DNA from 3 places in the Azospirillum sp. NS33 genome. Region 2 is predicted to be linked to each of the others. Evidence: riboswitches for the same ligand, from Rfam matches in the RefSeq annotation. Region 2 holds a riboswitch; each other region holds the start of a gene.

Evidence for each region. A riboswitch is a leader RNA that binds a small molecule or an ion and turns the genes downstream of it on or off. The one in region 2 is predicted to bind cobalamin.
Region 1: it holds a riboswitch for cobalamin, as region 2 does, so the genes downstream of both, bluB (5,6-dimethylbenzimidazole synthase) here and cobW (cobalamin biosynthesis protein CobW) in region 2, are expected to answer to the same signal.
Region 3: it holds a riboswitch for cobalamin, as region 2 does, so the genes downstream of both, AC6H2I_RS03430 (TonB-dependent receptor plug domain-containing protein) here and cobW (cobalamin biosynthesis protein CobW) in region 2, are expected to answer to the same signal.

The regions. Positions count from the first base shown of each region.
Region 1 is NZ_BAAKJB010000010.1:132,054-138,571, forward strand. It holds gene AC6H2I_RS11445 (DEAD/DEAH box helicase) at 1-953, opposite strand, end outside; gene AC6H2I_RS11450 (hydrolase) at 1,200-1,742, shown strand; gene AC6H2I_RS11455 (alpha/beta fold hydrolase) at 1,765-2,466, shown strand; gene AC6H2I_RS11460 (hypothetical protein) at 2,495-3,070, opposite strand; gene AC6H2I_RS11465 (DUF6134 family protein) at 3,222-3,878, shown strand; cobalamin riboswitch at 3,934-4,085, shown strand; gene bluB (5,6-dimethylbenzimidazole synthase) at 4,147-4,878, shown strand; gene parE (DNA topoisomerase IV subunit B) at 4,904-6,518, opposite strand, start outside.
Region 2 is NZ_BAAKJB010000039.1:1,207-7,724, reverse strand. It holds gene cobG (precorrin-3B synthase) at 1-180, opposite strand, end outside; gene cobN (cobaltochelatase subunit CobN) at 177-3,869, opposite strand; gene cobW (cobalamin biosynthesis protein CobW) at 3,873-4,943, opposite strand; cobalamin riboswitch at 4,978-5,190, opposite strand; gene AC6H2I_RS25555 (HAD-IA family hydrolase) at 5,588-6,325, opposite strand.
Region 3 is NZ_BAAKJB010000002.1:174,221-180,738, forward strand. It holds gene AC6H2I_RS03420 (sensor histidine kinase) at 1-994, shown strand, start outside; gene AC6H2I_RS03425 (Na/Pi cotransporter family protein) at 966-2,651, opposite strand; cobalamin riboswitch at 2,886-3,081, shown strand; gene AC6H2I_RS03430 (TonB-dependent receptor plug domain-containing protein) at 3,214-5,100, shown strand; gene AC6H2I_RS03435 (ABC transporter ATP-binding protein) at 5,121-5,909, shown strand; gene cobU (bifunctional adenosylcobinamide kinase/adenosylcobinamide-phosphate guanylyltransferase) at 5,906-6,445, shown strand; gene cobO (cob(I)yrinic acid a,c-diamide adenosyltransferase) at 6,442-6,518, shown strand, end outside.

The sequences.
Region 1 (6,518 bases), on a different contig from region 2:
TCGAAATTGAAGACGTGGCTCAAGCCCTGAACATCAAGGCCGCGGGCCGCCACGTCGGAGCACACCAGCAGGGTGATGTTGCCCTGCTTAAACGCCTCGAGCGTCTCGGTGCGCTTGGACTGCACCATGTCGCCGTGCAGGGCGCCGGCGTTGAAGCCATGGCTCTCCAGCGACTTCTGCAGCACGGCGATGTCGCGCTTGCGGTTGCAGAAGATGAAGGCGTTCTTCACGTCCTCGGTGCGCAGCAGGTGGCGCAGCGCCTTGCGCTTGTCGACATGCTCGACGACGCACAGGGCCTGGGTCACCGTCGCCGACAGCGAGGCCGGCGGGGCCACCGTGACCTCCTTGGGGTTCAGCAGGAAGCTGTCGGCGAGACGGCGGATCTCCGGCGGCATCGTCGCCGAGAAGAACAGGGTCTGGCGGATCTTCGGCAGCTTCGAGACGATGCGCTCGATGTCGGGGATGAACCCCATGTCGAGCATCCGGTCCGCCTCGTCGATCACGAAGACCTTGATGTCGCTCAACATGATGTTGCCGCGCTCGAACAGGTCGAGGAGCCGGCCCGGCGTGGCGATCAGCACGTCGACGCCGCGGTCGAGGCGCTTCACCTGCTCGGTGAAGGTCTCGCCGCCGATCAGCAGCGCCATGCTCAGCTTGTGGTAGCGGCCGTAGGTTTCGAAGCTCTCCGCCACCTGGGCGGCCAGCTCGCGCGTCGGCTCCAGGATCAGCGAGCGCGGCATGCGCGCCCGGGCCCGGCCAGCGGCGAGGATGTCGATCATCGGCAGGGTGAACGACGCCGTCTTGCCGGTGCCGGTCTGCGCACAGCCCAGCACGTCGCGGCCCTGCAGGACCCAGGGAATGGCCTGCTCCTGAATGGGCGTCGGCTGGGTGTAGCCCTTGTCTTCGATGGCGCGCAGGACGTCAGGTCCGAGCCCGATTTCCGAGAATAGCATCCAGATTGTTTCTGTTCTGAGAACGAAAAGCCGACCCCATGGTCCGCCTTTAGATGGGTCCGCAGAATATGAAGTCAAAGCTCGGTGTCAACACACCATTGACGTTTGGAGTGAAATCGCTGCGTTTTCCCCGCGGACGTGTTGCCGAGGCGACCGCGTCCCTGGCGGTGGGAGTGGCGGTGTTGGTGGCGGTGGCGGCCCCGGTGCGCTAGGGTGCGGCGGAGGATTGCCGGGAGACGCCACGCCATGCTGATGTCCGCCGCCGACTCCGTGCTCCTCGTCGTCGACGTCCAGGAGCGGCTGGTGCCGGCCGTGCACGGCGCCGACGCGATTGTGCGCAACGCCGCGGTGCTGCTCGACGCCGCCCGCGCGCTCGACGTGCCGGTTCTGGTGAGCGAGCACTACCCGGCCGGGCTGGGCCGCACCGTGCCGGAGCTGCGGCAGCGGCTGCCCGATGGCTGCGTGGTCGGGAAGATCCATTTCGCGTGCGGCCGCGAGCCCGGATTCCCCGAGCGCCTGGCGGCCCTGGGTCGCCGCCAGGTGGTGATCGCCGGGGCCGAGGCCCACGTCTGCGTGCTCCAGACCGCGCTCTCGCTGGCCGCGCTCGGCTACGCGGTGTTCGTCGTCGCCGACGCCACGGGATCGCGCGACCCGCGCAACGCCGACCTGGCGGTGGCCCGCTTGCGCGGCGCCGGCGTGACCGCCGTGGCCACCGAGATGGTGGTGTTCGAGTGGGCCGGCCGCGGCGACACCCCGGCCTTCAAGTCCCTGCTTCCCCTGATCCGCTGACCCGCCCCGTGGAGCCCGCCCCTTGGACCGCCCGCCCCTGATCCTGTTGCCCGGAATGCCCCTGGACGGGGCGCTGTGGGACCACCAGACCCGGCACCTCGCCGATGTGGCGGACGTCCGCGTCGGCGACCTCGGCGGCGCCGACTCCATGGCCGCGCTGGCCGACGCCGTGCTGGCCGCCGCGCCGCCTCGGTTCGCGCTGGCCGGGCTTTCCCTGGGCGGCTACGTGGCCATGGAGATCCTGCGGCGCGCGCCGGACCGCGTCGCCCGGGTCGCCCTGCTCGACACCAACCCCCACGCCGACTCCGCGGAGCAGAGCGCCAACCGCCGCGCCGCGGTCGGGCTGGCGCGCGGCGGCCGGCTGCGCCAGGTGGTCACCGCCAGCCTGCCAAAGTTGCTGCACCCCGACCACCTCGGGGACCGCGCCTTGGTCGACTCCGTGCTCGCCCAGGCCGACCGTCTGGGTGCCGAGGCCTACGCGCGCCAGCAGGAGGCGATCATCGGCCGCCCCGACAGCCGGGACTCCCTGGCCGCCGTGCGCTGTCCGGCCCTGGTGGTGTGCGGCCGTGAGGATGCCCTGTCGGGGGTCGCGGTGCACACCGAGATGGCCGCCCTGATCCCCGGGGCGCGGCTGGCGGTGGTGGAGCACTGCGGCCATCTCTCGGCCATGGAGCAGCCGGTCGCCGTGACGGCGCTGCTGCGGCTGTGGCTGCTCCACGGCTGACGTCCGCCGCCTGCCGCGGCCTGCTTCCTCAGCAGCCGCCGAGGAAGCAGCGATCGTTGTCGTCGCGCTCCTCCGGCGGGAACAGCGCGAAGGTCAGATCGCCGACCAGGCTGTCGAAGGCGGCGCTGTCGACCGCGACCGGCGTCGCCAGCCATCCCGTGGCCGAGGTCAAGGCCCCGCCGCGGCAGAACGCCGCCTCCACCATCATGTCGCCGCTGGTGCGCGGCTGGGTCGGCACCGGCCCCTCCCGGCACAGCGCGGAGGGCATCACCGGCGGCGCGGGATCGAACGCGAACACCACCTTGTAGTCCGGGCGTGCCGACTCCCCCGGCGTCGTGGTGAAACGGGTGTCGATCCCCATGATGTGCCCGTCCATGGCCTCGATCACCGCGGCCTCCAGCCGCTCCCGGTCGGCGCCGGCGGGCGCGCCGTGGATGACGACCCTCAGGTCACGGCCGGACGCCGCGTAGCGCACCTCGCCGCGGGTGTAGGCGCCGAGCGGCGCGTCGGCGACCACGCGCCCGCCGCTGCAGCCGACCAGCGGGGCGGTGGACAGCGCCAGGACCGCCAGGGCGTGTAGCCGGCAAACGGAACGGTTCGGCATGGCGTGTCCCCCTCGGTTGGCGTGGCCGTCGCCGCAAGCATGGTGCCGGGCCGGCCGCACGGCAAGGCCCAGCCCGCGCGACGCGTGATGATGGGACGAACCGGCGGCCCCGCTGTTGAGGGTCGATCCAACCGCCACGAGGGAGAGGGCCATGCTGACGCTGGACCGTCGGGCGCTGCTCGCCGGGGCGACCGGCGCCACCATCCTGGCCGGCGGCCTCGGACGGGGGTGGGCCCAGGGCGGGACGATGCCGCCCGCCGGACCGCTCCGCTTCGCCATCCGCGTCAACGGCGACGAGGCCGGCCACCACACGCTGCGGTTCGTCCCCACCGCCGACGGCTTCGATGCGCTGGGCTCCACCCGGATCCGGGTGAAGGTGGCGTTCATCACCGCCTACCGCTTCTCCCAGGAGACCGAGGAGCGCTGGGTGGGTGGGCGCTGGGTGCGCTACCGCAGCAGCGGCGAGGAGAACGGCGACGCCTATCGGGTCGAGGCCCGCAACACCGCGGACGGCGTCCTGCTGAACGGCCGGCCGGTCGCGGCCGGCGTGATGCCGGCCAGCTTCTGGAACCCGGGCGTGCTCGACAGCCCGCGGGTGATCGACCCGGTGAAGGGCACGGTGGTGACGCAGTCGGTGCGCCGCCGCGGCCGCGACCCGGTCACCCTGGACGGCCGCCGGATCGCCGCCACCGCCTACGCCGTCGACAACTTCCTGGATGGAACCATCTGGTACGCCGCGGACGGCCGGTGGCTGCGCGCCGACTTCGACAAGCGGGGCCACGCCGTGGAATACCGGCGCACCGCGTGAGCGGTCGCGGCGGCCTCTGGCGCCGCCGGGCGTCCCGTGCCACCATGGCGCCGCGCCAGGTGCCCGCGGCTTGCGGGAGAATCGGGAAGGCGGTGGGAATCCGCCACGTGCCCAACGCTGTGATGGGGACCGTCCGGACACGCGCCACTGGCCAGCGGCCGGGAAGGCGTCCGGACGGGACGATCCTCAGTCAGAAGACCGGCCTGGACGCATCAGGGCCCCGCCCCGGACAGGCGGCGGCCCCTTTTGCCTCCAGGAAGGGGACACCATGGACGCCCGCTCCACCACCGGCACCCGGTCCGACGACGAGGTGCCGGACGACGCGTTCTCAGCGGCCGAGCGCGACGCCGTCTACAAATGCATCCACCGCCGCCGCGACGTCCGCGGCCAGTTCCAGCCCGATCCCATCCCCGACGACGCGCTGGCCCGCATCCTCGCCGCCGCCCACCACGCCCCGTCGGTCGGGTTCATGCAGCCCTGGGACTTCATCGTGGTGCGCGACCCGGCGGTGCGGGCCCGGGTGAAGGACGCCTTCGATCGCGCCAACGGCGAGGCCGCCGACCTCTTCGAGGGGGAGCGGCAGCGGCGCTACCGCGCCCTGAAGCTGCAGGGCATCGTCGAGGCGCCGGTGGGGATCTGCGTCACCTGCGACCGCGACCGCCGGGGCGCCGTGGTCCTGGGCCGCACCCACCAGCCGGAGATGGACCTCTACAGCGCGGTGTGCGCGGTGCAGAACCTCTGGCTGGCGGCGCGGGCCGAGAACATCGGGGTGGGCTGGGTCAGCATCCTGCGCCCCGACGACCTGCGCGAGGCCCTGGGCATCCCGCCGGCGATCCGGCCGATCGCCTATCTCTGCGTCGGCCGCGTCTCCCATTTCCACGACCGGCCGGAGCTGGAAAGCGCCGGCTGGCAGGAGCGCACGCCGTTGCGCGACGTCGTCTGGTTCGACCGGTGGCGGGGCCCGGCCGAGGACGATCCGTTGCTCGACCACCTGCGGTGAGGCGGCGGTCGCGCCCCGCGCGTCCCTACACGTCGATGTCGTCGGCCTGCACGAACCTGGCGTGCTCCTGGATGTAGCGGAAGCGCAGCTCCGGACGCCGCCCCATCAGGCTCTCCACGAGGCCGCGGGTCATCGCGGCCTCGTCCTCCTCCAGCGGGTCGGCGGCGTTGGGCACGACGACCCGCAGCAGGGTGCGCCGGGTCGGGTCCATGGTGGTTTCCCGCAGCTGGGCCGGCATCATCTCGCCGAGGCCCTTGAACCGGCTGATCTCGGTCTTGCGGCCCTTGAACTCACGCCCCATCAGCTCCTCCTTGTGGGCGTCGTCGCGGGCGTAGAGGGACTTGGTGCCGGCGCTGATGCGGTAGAGCGGCGGCATCGCCAGGTAGAGGTGGCCCTGCTGGATCAGCCCGGCCATCTCGCGGTAGAAGAAGGTCATCAGCAGCGAGGCGATGTGGGCGCCGTCGACGTCGGCGTCGGTCATGATGATGACCCGCTCGTAGCGCAGCTTGTCGACCGAGAAGTCCCTGCCGAGACCGCAGCCGAGCGCCTGGACCAGATCGTTCAGCTCCTGGTTCGCGCGCATCTTGTCGGTGGTCGCGCTGGCCACGTTGAGGATCTTGCCGCGCAGGGGCAGGATCGCCTGGGTCTCGCGGTTGCGCGCCTGCTTGGCCGAGCCGCCGGCGGAATCGCCCTCGACCAGGAAAATCTCCGTGCCGTCCGGGGAGTTGCGCGAGCAGTCCGCGAGCTTGCCCGGCAGCCGCAGCCGGCGGGTCGCGCTCTTGCGGGCCATCTCCTTGCTCTGGCGGCGCTTGGCGCGGTCCTCGGCCTTCTCGATCAGGCGCTCCAGCAGGGCGTTGGAGGCCGAGGGGTCGCCCGACAGCCAGTGGTCGAAGTGGTCCTTGACCGCCGCCTCGACCAGGCGCTGCGCCTCCGGCGTCGCCAGCTTGTCCTTGGTCTGGCCCTGGAACTGCGGCTCGCGGATGAACACCGACAGCAGGATGCAGGCCTCGCCCATCACGTCCTCGGCGGCGATCTGACCGGCGCGCTTGTTGCTGGTCAGCTCGCCATAGCCCTTCAGCCCGCGCACCAGCGCCGCGCGCAGGCCGGCCTCGTGGGTGCCGCCCTGGGGGGTGGGGACGGTGTTGCAGTAGGTGTGCGAGAAGCCGTCCTCGTCCTCCGGCCAGGCCACCGCCCATTCCCCCCGCCCCTGGCCGTTGGGGAACTCCACCTGTCCGGAGAACGGGGTCGGCGTCAGCGTCCTGCGCTCCTTCAGCGCGCCGTGCAGGTAGTCCAGCAGGCCGCCGGGAAAATGCAGGGTCTCCTGGGCCGGGGTGGTGCTGTCGGGAGCCAGCAGGGAGGCCTCGCAGCTCCAGCGGATTTCGACCCCGCGGAACAGGTAGGCCTTGGAGCGCGCCATCCGGTAGAGGCGGTGCGGCTCGAAACGGGCGGCCTCCCCGAAGATCTCGGCGTCGACGTGAAAGCGAATGGTGGTGCCGCGCCGGTTGACCGCCCCCTGGCAGGCCAGGGGGCCCTGGGGCACGCCGCGGCAATAATCCTGGACGTAGAGCTGGCGGTCGCGCGCCACCTCGACCCGCAGCCGGTCGGTCAGGGCGTTGACCACGGACAGGCCGACGCCGTGC
Region 2 (6,518 bases):
GCTGTCGGCCAGCGCGGCGATGCCACGGGCCGCCCCGGCCGGCAGCACGCCGGCCGGCACCCGCACCCGCACCAGCAGGCCGTCGGCCACCGCCATCGGCGCCAGCACGCCGGGGCAGGCGCCGCGCCGGCGCGGCGGGTTGGCGCGGACCGGGGCGCCAGGGACCGGGGTGGCGCTCATGACAGGGATTCCTTGCGCTGGCGCAGCTCCACCGGGGTGGCGTTGCGCCGGGGGTGCCAGAGGCCGCGCGCCAGCGCCTCCTCCAGGCGGTCGAGGATGTGGGCCGCGGCCGCGGGGTTGGCCTCGCTGAGGAAGCCCCACACCGCCGCATCCTCCACATAGGCGCCGTGCAGGGCGTCGAAATGATGGTCGCCCACCGCCCGGGTCGTCGCGGCGAAGGCCAGCAGGGTGTCGGCCGTCACCGCCATTTCCGCGGCGCCCCGGTGGCCATGGCGCATCATGCCGGCGATCCAGCGCGGGTTGACGGCCCGGCCGCGCAGGGTGCGGGCGATCTCCTCGCCCAGGGTGCGGACGGTGACCCGCTCCGGCTCGGCGCTGTCGAGGTGGTAGAGGGCGGGGTCGGCGTCGTCCAGCGACGCGGCGGCCGAGAAGCCGCCCTCGAACTGGTAGTAGTCGTCCTGGGACAGCACGTCGGACTCGCGCTGGTCCTGGTGGTGGACCAGCGCGTCGGCGGAGCCGACGCGGCGCCGGAACCGGGCCGGCAGGGCCACCCCGTCCAGCCCGGCACCGTAGGCGTGGCAGCCGCCGTCCAGGTAGGCGGTGCCGAACGACGCCCGGTCGCGCCAGTCGCCGCGCGCCACCATGTCGGACAGCGCGGTGCCGTAGCCACCCGGCGCCGCGCCGAAGACGCGGGCGCCGGCGTCGCGCCGCGCCGCCGCGGCGTCCTGGCCACCGGCCGCCAGCTCGGCCGTTTCCTGCCGCACCGCGGCGGCCAGCGGGTTGACGTCGTCCCCCTCGTCGAGCGCGGCGACGGCGCGGGCGGCCTGGTCGAACAGCGCGATCTGCTGGGGAAAGACGTCGCGGAACAGGCCGGAGATGCGCAGGGTGACGTCGACCCGCGGGCGCCCCAGCACCGCGGCCGGCATGATCTCGATCCCGGTGACGCGGCCCGAGCCGCCCTCCCACACCGGGCGCACGCCCAGCAGCGCCAGGGCCTGGGCCAGTTCGTCGCCGCCGGTGCGCATGGCCGGCGTGCCCCAGGCGTCGACCACCAGACGGCGCGGCCACTCGCCGTGGTCCTGCAGGTGGCGGGCCAGCAGGGCGTCGGCCGCACGCCAGCCCAGCGTCCACGCGGCCGGCGTCGGCACGGCGCGGGGATCCAGGGCGAACAGGTTGCGCCCCGTCGGCAGGGCGTCGGCGCGCCCGCGCGCCGGGGAGCCGCCGGGGCCGGGGGCGACGAAGCGGCCGTCCAGCCCGGCCAGCAGGGCCGCCGTCTCCGCCGCCGCGCAGCCGTCGACCGCCGGGCCCAGCTCCGCCGCCACGGCGGCGAGGACGGCGGCGGTGGCGGCCCACGCCGGCGGGCACGGGCGGGTGCCCGCCACCAGCTCCACCGCCAGGGCGTCGAGGGCGGCGCGCACGTCGCCGACGGTGCGGCAGCGGGCGTCGGGCAGGGCCGGGCCGTCCCAGCGCGCGCCGGGGTCGGCGGTGAACAGGGTGCCGGTGGGCAGCCCGAGATCCTCGGCCAGGGCCCGCGGCAGGGCGGCGTCGGCGCCCGCGCCGCGGCGCCGCGGAAAGCGGGCGACCGCCGCCAGCAGCCGGGCCCGCGCCTCGGCCGCGGGGGCCGCGCCGAAGACGTGGAGCCCGTCGCGGATCTGCATCTCCTTGATGTCGCAGAGATGGGCGTCGAGGCGGGTCAGCACGGTGTCGTCGTCGTCGTCGGGCCGCAGGGCGCAGTCCGCCGCCACCCCGGAGCGCCAGGCGAGGTCGAGGATGGTGTCGCGCAGCACGCCCATCCGGCGCGGGTCGAGCCCGTCGGCCAGAGCGTACTCGTCGATCGCCTGCTCCAGCTCCTCCAGCGGCCCGTGCAGCCCGGCCTGGGCCGGCGGCGGGGTGAGATGGCCGACCAGCACCGCGCCGAGGCGGCGGCGCGCCTGCACCCCCTCGCCCGGGTTGTTGACGATGAACGGATAGAGGCAGGGCAGGGGCCCGCCGACGATCTCCGGCCAGCACCCCGCCGACAGCGCCACCGCCTTGCCCGGCAGCCACTCCAGGGTGCCGTGGGCGCCGACCTGGACGACGGCGTGGACGCCCAGGGCGTGCCGCAGCCAGAGATAGAAGGCGAGGTAGGAATGGCTGGGCGGGGTGGCCGGGTCGTGGTGCTGGGCGGTGGTGAGGGGGCCGTGGCCGCGGCTGGGCTGCACCGCCACCGCGACGTGGCCGCAGGGGACGGTGCGGAAGCGGAAGGCGCCGCCGGCGGCCAGCGGGTCGGCCGCCTCGTCCCCCCAGACGGCGGCGATGCGCGCCCGCGCGTCGCGGGGGGCGAGGCGGCGGTAGTCGGCAAGGCTCAGCGCCGCCGTCGCCGGTCCCCCGGTCAGGCAGCCCATCAGCGTGGCGCCATCGGCCGGCGGGGAGGTGACGGTGTAGCCCGCCCCGGCCAGGGTTTCCAGGATGCCCAGCACGCTGGCCGGGGTGTCGAGCCCCACCGCGCGGCCGACGCCGCCGCCGCCGGGATAGTCGGAGAGAACCAGGGCGAGGCGGCGGTCGGCGCGCGGTGTGCGCGCCAGCCGCACCCAGGCGGCCGCGCGGTCGGCGGCGGCGGCGACGCGGTCGGCGATCGGCCGGCTGGCGATCTCGGCGTATTCGAGGGCCGGATCGACGTCCAGCGGGGCCTTGAAGGCGACCGCCCCGGCGAGGATGCGCCCGTCCATCTCCGGCAGCACCACGTTCATGGCGAGGTCGGCGGGGCCGAGCCCGCGGACGGAATCGCGCCACGCCTCCTCCCGCCCGGTCGACAGCACCACTTGCAGCACCGGGACTCCGGCGGCGTCGAGGGGCGAGGCCCCGCCGTCCCCCGGGCGGGCCGAGAAGCCGGTGGCGTTGACCACCACCGCCGGCCGCAGCGCCCGCAGGGTGCGGGCCATCCAGGCGGCGGCGTCCGGCTCCTTCAGGGAGGAGACGTGGTAGAGGCGGGGGGCCAGGCCGCGCTGGGCCATCGCATCGGCCAGGGCGTGGACCGGGGCGAGGTCGCCGGCCTGAAGGTAGGCGCGGTAGAACACCAGCGCCGCCGCCGGCGCATCGGCGCCGGGGACGCCGGCTTCGGCTTCGGCTTTGGGGACGGGGGCGGAGGCGGGGGCGGCGGGGCGCCAGCCGTCGTGGACGCCGAAGCGCGGCACCGGCGCCGGCTGGGCGAAGGGCAGCGGCCGGCCGGCCAGGGTGGCGGCGCAGGCCAGCAGGTTCGCCATGTTGGCCGGCCCGCCCTCGGAGAAGTAGCGGTGCAGGCGCCGGGCCTCGGGGCCGGGCAGGGTGCCGTAGCCCTCCAGCCCCGGATCCGCGCGGGCGTCGCCGGGCAGCACCGCGAGGGGCAGGCCCGCCTCGCGGCACGCCGCCGCCACCGTCTCCAGCCCGTAGCGCCAGTACCCCGCACCGCCCATCAGGCGCAGCACCACCAGGCGGGCGTGGCGGACCACCCGCTCGACGTAGAGGTCGACGGACAGGGGGTGGCCGAGGGCGCCGAGGTTGGCGAGGCGCAGGGTGGGCAGGCGGTCGCGGCCGGCCGCCCACGCCGCGGCCAGGGCGCCGAGATCGCTGTCGGAGAAGGAGAGGACGACCAGGTCCGCCGGGCTGTGGGCGAGGTCCACCGCCTGCGGCCCGGCGTCCAGGTCGTCCTGGCGTGCGGCGAGCAGGTGCATCGGTCAGCCGGCGAGTGCCGCCTCCACCGCCGCCCGGTCGATGCCGGTCTCGGCGATCACCACCAGCCGGCCGTCGCGCGGCTCGCCGGCCCGCCACAGGCGGTCGAACCGCACCTCCAGGCGGGCACCGACGCCCTGCACCAGCAGCCGCATGGGCTTGCCCGGGACCTCCACGAACCCCTTGAGGCGCAGCACCCCGTGGGCGGCGGCGACGCCGCGCAGGCGCAAGGCCAGGGCCTCCGCGTCCGGCTGGGGCGCCAGGGCGACGACGAAGCTGGTGAAGTCGTCGTGGTCGTGGCCGTCCTCGGCGTCGTGGTGGCTGGGGCGGCCGTCCAGATCGTCCTCGGCCGCCGCGCCGAGGCCCAGCAGCACCCGCGGGTCGGCCCGCCCGCCGCCGGCGTGGACCAGCTTGGCCGGGCGGGGCAGCGCGGCGCGGATCAGCGCCTCCACCCGGCCCAGGGCGTCGGCGTCCACCAGGTCGGTCTTGGTGACGACGATGAGGTCGGCGCACAGGAGCTGGTCCTCGAACACCTCCTCGATCGGGGTCTCGTGGTCGACGGTGCCGGTGGCCGCGCGCTGGGCGGCGAGCGCGGCGGGGTCGGGGGCGAACCGCCCCTGCGCCGCGGCGGCGGCGTCGACCACCGTGACCACCCCGTCGACGGTGACCCGGGTGCGGATCGCCGGCCACTGGAAGGCCTTGACCAGGGGCTTGGGCAGGGCGAGGCCGGAGGTCTCGATGATGATGTGCTCGGGCGGGTCGGCGCGGCCCAGCAGGGCCTCGATGGCCGGCACGAAGTCGTCGGCCACGGTGCAGCACAGGCAGCCGTTGGCCAGCTCGATCACGTCGTCGTCGCGGCAGCCTTCGATGCCGCAGGCGCGCAGGATCTCGCCGTCGACCCCGACGTCGCCGAACTCGTTGACGATCAGCGCCAGGCGGCGGCCGCCGGCCTGCTCCAGCAGGCTGCGGATCAGGGTCGTCTTGCCGGCGCCGAGGAAGCCGGTGACGATGGTGGCGGGGACCTTGGATCGAATGGCCGGCGGGGCGACGGCCGGCGGAAAGGCGGCGTTCGACATGGACGGGCTCCTGCTCTCCGCCACACCCGGCGGGATGGATGGATTGGCGATGGCAGGTTTCCTGGCTCGCGGGTCGTCGCCCGCCCTCCGGCCTTCCCGGCCCGAGCGGGCCAGTGGCGTTGTGGAGAGAGAGGGGCTCGCCGCACACAGTTGCGGGGGCAGCCGCGGCCTCGGTCGGACGACCTCACCGCGTTCCCTGTTCCCCCGGACCACCCGGCCCGGAGGCACCATCGGCGCCCACTATGCAGCCCCCGCCGCGAATTGCAAGCACGCCACGGACGCGCGGCACCGCGGACGGTTTGTCCTCGATCCGGCCGGCGCCACCGGGGAGAGTGTCCGGCAGCGCGGAGGCGGCCGCGCCCGACGCCGGCGCCGGGTCGGACGGGGACGGCGGCGGACCGGCCGGATGCCGCGGCGGGCGGCGCCCCCGACCTGAGCATGGATCGCCCGGAATGGATCCGCTGAGCGACGCGATCGCGCTGCTCCGGCCAAGCACGGCCAATTCGCCCGGGCCAACGGCGTGGCCGTGCCCGCCCCGATCACCAAGCCGTCGGGCGGCGTCCGGCCCGGCGCAACCTGCGGACCCGATGGTTTTGCGTGGTGTCCGAGCCCGCCCATGGGGGGGCGGAGCTCGGGAACCCTGCTCAGGACCGCCCCGGCCCGGGCGGAGCGGCCGCGCGCAGCACGCAGCCCAGCGGGGGCGACGGACCGACGCCTTCCCGCCCGTGGCGGATCGACGTGGCGCCGTCCGGCGACCGCTCGAGGACGAGGTCGCGATAGTCCACGATCGCGGGATGGGTGAGCGCGATCGGCCGATGGTGGGTCGCGGTGACCACCAGCACCATCGCCCCGGCGCGTTCGGCGGCGGCGATCCCGGCCGCCGAATCCTCCAGCACGAGGCATCGGTCCGCGGTCGTGCCGAGCCGTTCGGCGGCGCGCTGGAAGCCGTCGGGAAACGGCTTCCCGCGCGCCACGTCCTCGGCCGTGACCAGGAGCGGCGGGGCGGGCAGACCGGCCGCCGCGATCCGGCGCACGGCGAGCTCCCGGGGCGCCGAGGTGACGATCCCCCACCGCCCCGGCGGCAGGGCGTGGAGGAACGCGGCCGCCCCGGCGATCGCCTCGACCCCGTCGGCGTCGTCGATCTCCGCCTTCGTGATCGCGGCGGCCTCGGAGTCCGGATCGACGCCGGGCAGCCCCAGCCTTCGGATCGTTTCGACCGCCTGGACGCCGTGGATCGTCGGCAGCAGGGCCTCGCCGTCGACGCCATGCCGCTCCGCCCAGGCCCGCCAGATGCGCTCGGCCGAGGCGATCGAATTCAGGATCGTCCCGTCCATGTCGAGGAGGACGGCGTCGATCGGACGCATCGGCAACGTCGGCCCCATCCCGTCCACATCCCTTTCCGCCGGCCGCCGGCCGCGCGCCAACACCCGCGCCCGCACCCGATTGGCGCGGACGCTCCGACACCAGCGTACCCGCACCGGCCCGCGCTGGGCAGTTGGAAAACAAATCCGGACGCCCGGCTATCGATCGTCCGGTCCTCGGGACTGTCAACGGGCCATCCCCACCGGCCGGCTT
Region 3 (6,518 bases), on a different contig from region 2:
GCACCGGATGATGGCCGAGGTCGACACCCGCGGCTCGATCAGCGGCCTGGAGGTGCAGCGCCGCCGCATGGACGGCACCGCCTGGTGGTGCCTGCTCGACGTTCGGCCCATGGAGTACGACGGTCGCCAGGCCTGGATCGTCTGGCACTACGACGTCACCGACCGCCACCGCGCCGCGGACGACCTGCGCGCCGCGAAGGACCGGGCGGAGGCGGCGCTGGCCGACCTGCGGGCGGCGCAGCAGAGCCTGATCCAGGCGGAGAAGCTCGCCTCCCTGGGCGGGCTGGTGGCCGGTGTCGCCCACGAGATCAACACGCCGGTCGGGATCACCGTGACCGCGGCGTCCCTGCTGGCCGACGAGACCCGCGTGCTGGCCGACCAGTTCGCCGCCGGGACGGTGCGCCGGTCCGAGTTCCAGCGCTACCTCGACCTCGCCGGCGAGGCGACGGAGCGCATCCTGGCCAACGCCGACCGCGCCGCCGGCCTGATCCACAGCTTCAAGCAGGTGGCCGTCGACCAGACCCACGACGACCGTCGCACCTTCGATCTCGGCCTCTACATCCACGAGGTGCTGGTCAGCCTGGGCCCGCGCCTCAGGCCGTCGGGGACGACGGTCACCGTCGCGTGTCCGGAGGGGATCGAGATCGATGGCTTTCCCGGGCCGGTGGCCCAGGTGCTCACCAACCTGGTGATCAACGCCCTGGTGCACGCCTTCGAGCCCGGCCGGGCGGGCCGCATCCGGGTCACCGTGACGCCCCTTGGCGCGGACGACGTCGAGATGGTGTTCGCCGACGACGGGCGCGGGATTCCCGCGGACGTCCTGCCGAAGATCTTCGATCCCTTCTTCACCACCAACCGGGCGCGCGGCGGCACCGGCCTGGGGCTGAACATCGTCTTCAACATCGTTCAGCAGACCCTGCGCGGACGGCTGGCCGTGGACAGCACGGAAGGCGAGGGGACGGCCTTCACGCTGGTGCTTCCGCGCCGGATGTGACCGCGGGGCGGTCCGCCGCGGCGGGGCGCACCACCAGCTTCGCCAGCTTGCGCACCAGCCGGTGCAGCCGTGACAGCCGCTCCAGATCGGCCATCGCCCCGGTGAACCCGGTGCGCGCCGCGGCATCGTCATTGATGAGCGAGCGGAACAGGTCGTCGGTCAGCCGCCGCACGGTGGCGTGCAGCGCCTGCTTGGCGCCGATCACCGCGCGGGCGGTCGCCGCGTCCTGGCGGGTCAGCGCGTCCGTCGCCGCCAGCAGGTGCCGGTGAACCTCGTCGCCCAGCGCCGCCAGCCCGGCCGCCTGGGACGCGCTCAGGGCGCGCCGCCGGGCGTCGGGCTCGGTCAGCGACGGCCGGCCGAGCGTCGCCGTCACCTCGAGCATCGCGTTGAGGAGTTCCACCGCCTGGACCAGGTCGGTCGCCCGGGCGGCGTCGGCGGCGCTCAGGTCCGTCGCCATGATCCGGGCAAGATAGGCCAGGATCGCCTTGCGCAGCCGGTGCACCGCCTCGACCGGCGCGCCGGCGAGGATCGGCGCCTCGTCGTCGCCGGCGCCGCGCAGGCGGTGCTCCAGGTCCACCAGCGCGCCGCCGAGCAGGGCGGCGATCTCCTGGCCGAGATGAGCGGCCTCGAGCCGCGCCGCCTCGACCGCCAGCGCCGGCATGGCGATCAGGGCGGCGTCCAGGTGACGCGGCGCCAGGGCGGGCGCCTGGGGGCGGTCCGGCACCAGCCACCGCAGCAGCCGTGCGATCTGCGGGGTGACGCCGAGGAAGAGCAGCGCGTTCAGCACGTTGAACAGGGTGTGCGCGTTGGCGATCTGCCGCGTCACGTCGGCCGGTCCGGACAGGGCGGCCGTCAGGGCCCGGGCCGCGGCGGCCAGTTCGGCGATGAACGGGGTCCACAGCAGGGCCCCCGCGACGTTGAAGCCGAGGTGGACGAGGAACAGGCGGACCGCGTCGGGCGGCTTGCCCAGGGTGGCGAGGCCGGCTGTGACGCAGGTGCCGATGTTGGCACCCAGCGAGACGGCGATGGCGGCGTCCAGCCCCAGCAGCCCGTTGGCCGCCATGGTCATGGCGATGGCGATGGCGGCCGCCGACGACTGGACCACGGCCGTGAACAGCGCCCCGGCGAGGACGGCCAGCGGCACCGAGCGCAGGGTGCCGAGCAGCTCGACGAACGCCGGGTCGCCGCGCAGCGGCCGCATGGCATCGCCCATCACCGCCATGCCGTAGAACACCAGCCCGACGCCCAGGGCGCACAACCCGAGATCGCGGGTGCGCCGCCGCCGCCCGGCCAGCGCCACCAGAACGCCGGCCGCAACCACCGGCAGGGACAGCGCGCCGATGTCGAAGGCGATGATCTGGGCCGTCATGGTCGAGCCGATGTTGGCGCCGAGGACGACGCCGACCGCCTGCGCCGTCGTCATGAACCCGGCGGAGATGAACCCCACCAGCAGCACTGTGGTGACGGAGGACGAGTTGAGCACCGCCGTCACCCCCGCGCCGGTGAGCAGCGCGGCGAAGCGGTTCGCCGTCAGGCGCCCCAGCAGGTCGCGCAGGCTGTCGCCGGCGACCGTCTTGAGGGCCCGCGTCATCAGGTCCAACCCGAGGACGAAGAGGGCGAGGCCGCCCAGCAGCCCGGACCACACGTCGTACGCCATCGCTCGCCTTCCCCGGTTGCCGCGATCCTGGTTGCCGCAGGGGCAGCCCCAAACAGGTTGCCCGCACTTGCCCCGCCCAGGGGCGGGTTCGGCAAACCTGCAAAACCATGGAGTCCGCAGGTGTCACCGGGCCGGGCCCGTGGCCCGATCCGGTGAAACCGGCTTAGCACGGACCGCCCCCGCCCTCCATCGGTGCTGCGGCAGGACCACCCTTGGCAAGACCGGCCTTCGTGCGCTAAAGCTCGGTCCGACGGTTTCCGCGAGAGCGGATGAAAAGGGAACGCGGTGAGCCCCTCGACGGGGCGACTCCGCGGCTGTGCCCGCAACTGTAAGCGCAGAGCGCCCCGCCACGACGCCACTGGGAAACTGGGAAGGCGGCGGGGAGCGACGACGCGCAAGCCAGGAGACCTGCCGTCGAAGAGCGTCACGCGACCGTCGGACGGGAGGTTCCGATGGGACGGGAATCTCCGCGCCGAGCGGACCGTTGTGCGGTGGCGCCACCCGGGAGGGTGGCCGTCGGCCCTGTCCCGGCCCTGCCAAACCGTGCCAGGATTCCTGTTTCATGACGCATCGTGCCGCTTCCTCCGCCTGCCGGCCGCTCCGCTTCGCCGGGGTGAGCGCCCTCGCGCTGCTCGCCACGGCGCCGGCCGCCGCCCAGCAGGCGGCGCCGTCCGCCGCCACCGTCGTCGTTCCCACCCTGGTGGTCAGCGCCACCCGTCTGGCCACCGATCCGGACAAGGTGGGCAGTTCCGTCACCGTCATTCCCGGCAGCGCCTTCGACGCCGGTGGCAAGCCGGAGCTGTTCGACGCCCTGCAGGGCGTCCCGGGGGTCAGCCTGTCGCGCAACGGCGGCATCGGCAGCACCGCCACCGTGCGGCTGCGCGGCGCCGAATCGGCGCAGACCCAGGTGCTGATCGACGGCGTGCTGGTGAACGATCCGGCCAACGCCAACGGCGAGTTCGACTTCGACGCCATCGCCGTGACCGGCATCGAGCGGGTCGAGGTGCTGCGCGGCCCGCAGAGCGCGCTCTACGGCAACGACGCCATGGGCGGCGTCATCAGCGTCGTCACCACCGACGGCCGCGGGCCGCTTTCGGTCAGTGGGCTGGCCGAGCTGGGCAGCTACAACACGTGGCGCCTGTCGGCCGGCGCGCAGGGTGGCGGTGAGCGGTTCGGCTTCGCCGTGAACGCCACCACCCTGGGCACCGACGGCTTCTCCAGCTACCCCGCCGGCGACGAGGCGGACGGCGCCCGCGACCGGGCGGTCACCGGGCGCTTCCGGGCCGATCTCACGGACATCTGGTCGGTCGAGGCCGCTGCCGGCGTGTTCGACCTGCGCGGCGACTATGACGACGTCAGCGCCGACCGGCCCAACGTGAAGGACAAGACCCTGCGCTACGGCAAGGTCGACAACACGGTGTTCCTGCTGGACGGCCGGCTGGAGAACGTCGTCACCGTGTCGGGCAGCGCCACCGACCGCACCTTCGACGAGCCCAGCGGCTACACGCCCCACAGCGACTACAGCGGCCGGCGCTGGACCGTGGAGTACCGTGGCAACTACCGCTTCGACGGCGGCGACGTGATGACCGTCGGCGCCCTCCACGAGGAGGAGAGTGCGCGCATCGTCAGCGAAAGCGCCGGGCTGCGAATCGTCGGCGTCGACGACACCATCGCCACCGACGCCGTCTACGGCCAGTACCTGTTCGAGCTGTGGGACGCCCTGGCCCTGACGGTGGGGGTGCGGCACGACCGCAACGAGGAGTTCGGCGCCAAGACCACCGTGCGCACGGCCGCCGCCTACACCCTTGCCGGCACCGGAACGACGCTGCGCACCAGCATCGGCACCGCGGGCAAGGCGCCGACCCTCTACCAGCTCTTCGAGCCCACCTACGGCAACGCGTCGCTGTCGCCGGAAAGCAGCGTCGGCGCCGACGCCGGGGTCGAGCAGGCGGTGCTCGGCGGGCGCGGCACGGTGTCGGCGACCGCCTTCTGGAACCGCTTCAGCGACCTCATCGGCTTCGACGACACCTACCAGAACATCGAGGACGCCCGCACCTGGGGCGTGGAGGCGGCGGCGTCGCTGGCCGCGACCGACGCCCTGCGGCTCAACGCCAGCTACACGTTCCTGCGGTCCGAGAACCTGGCGACCAACCGCGACCTGCCGCGCCGCCCGCGCCATCAGGCGAGCCTCGGCGCGGACTGGCGGGTGACCGACGCGGCCGGCCTGTCGGCCACGCTCCGCTTCGTGGGCGAGCAGCTCGACAGCACCTACACCAACATCCGCAACGACGCCTTCACCGTGGTCGACCTTCAGGCCCGCTACGCCGTGACGGAGGCCGTCACGATCTTCGGCCGGGTCGACAACCTGTTCGATGCCGACTATCAGGAGGTGGCGCGCTACAGCTCGCCGGGGCGTGCCGTCTACGCCGGCGTGAAGGCGACGTTCTAGTGGCAACGCGGAGGGCCCCCATGGCGCGCATCGAGGCCGACGGCGTGCGCGTCGTCCTGGGCGGCCGCGAGGTGCTGCGCGGGGCGACGGTCGCCGCCGCGGCCGGCGAGGTGGTCGGCCTGATCGGCCCCAACGGCAGCGGCAAGACGACCCTGCTGGGGGCGCTGGCCGGGCTGGTCGACACCGTGGCCGGCGCCGTCCGCCTGGACGGCCGGTCGGTCGCCGCCCTGGCGCCGGAGGAGCGCGGCCGCCGCATCGGCTATCTGGAGCAGAACCCCATGACCCATTGGCCGCTGGCGGTGGAGCGGGTGGTGATGCTGGGGCGGGCGCCGCGCCGCGCCGGGCTGGGCGGGGAGACGGCGGAGGACCGGGAGGCGGTGGACCAGGCGCTGCGGCGCTGCGGCGCCGCCGCCTTCGCCGGGCGGCCGGTCACCGCCCTGTCGGGCGGCGAGCGGGCGCGGGTCATGCTGGCCCGCGTGCTGGCCGGCCGGCCCGAGGTGCTGCTGGCCGACGAGCCGGTGGCGGGCCTCGACCCCTACCACATGCTGCACGTGATGGAGCTGCTGCGCGCCCTGGCCCGGGACGGCATGGCGGTGGTGGTGGTGCTGCACGACCTCGCCCTGGCGATCCGTTTCTGCGACCGCCTGTGCCTGCTGGAGGAGGGTGCGGTGGCCGCGGCCGGGCCGCCGCACGCGGTCCTCGACACCGGCGACGCCGAGCGGGTGTTCGGCGTGCGGCTGCTGCGCGGGCCCGACTGGGCGATCCCCTGGAGCCGGACCGACGCCGGCACCGTGGGAATCGCGCCATGAGCGCCGCGGTGACCCTGGTGCTCGGGGGGGCGCGGTCCGGCAAGAGCCGCCACGCCGAGGAGCTGGTGACCGCCGCCCCGGGGCCGTGGATCTACATCGCCACGGCCGAGGCGCTGGACGACGAGATGCGGGCGCGGGTCCGCCTGCACCGGGAGCAGCGCGTCCCCGGCTGGACGACGGTGGAGGAGCCGCTGGATCTGGCCGGTGCGCTCGCCCGCCACGCCGGCCCGGGACGGGGCGTGCTGGTCGACTGCCTGACCCTGTGGGTCGCCAACCTGCTGGGGGCGGGGCGCGATCCCGGGGCGGCGACGGCGGACCTGCTGGCGACGCTCGACGGCGTCGCCGGCGAGGTGGTGTTCGTCGCCAACGAGGTCGGGCTCGGCATCGTTCCCGACAACGCCCTGGCCCGGGCGTTCCGCGACGCCGCCGGGCGTCTCAACCAGAGCGTGGCGGCGCGCGCCGGGCGGGTGCTGTTTCTGGTCGCCGGCCTGCCGATGACCGTCAAGGACACGACAACCGAGGGAGAACGACGATGACCGCGACGACCGACGACGAGGCGAACCGCCGTCACGCCGAAAAGATGAAGAAGGCCAAGGCGGTGCACGACCA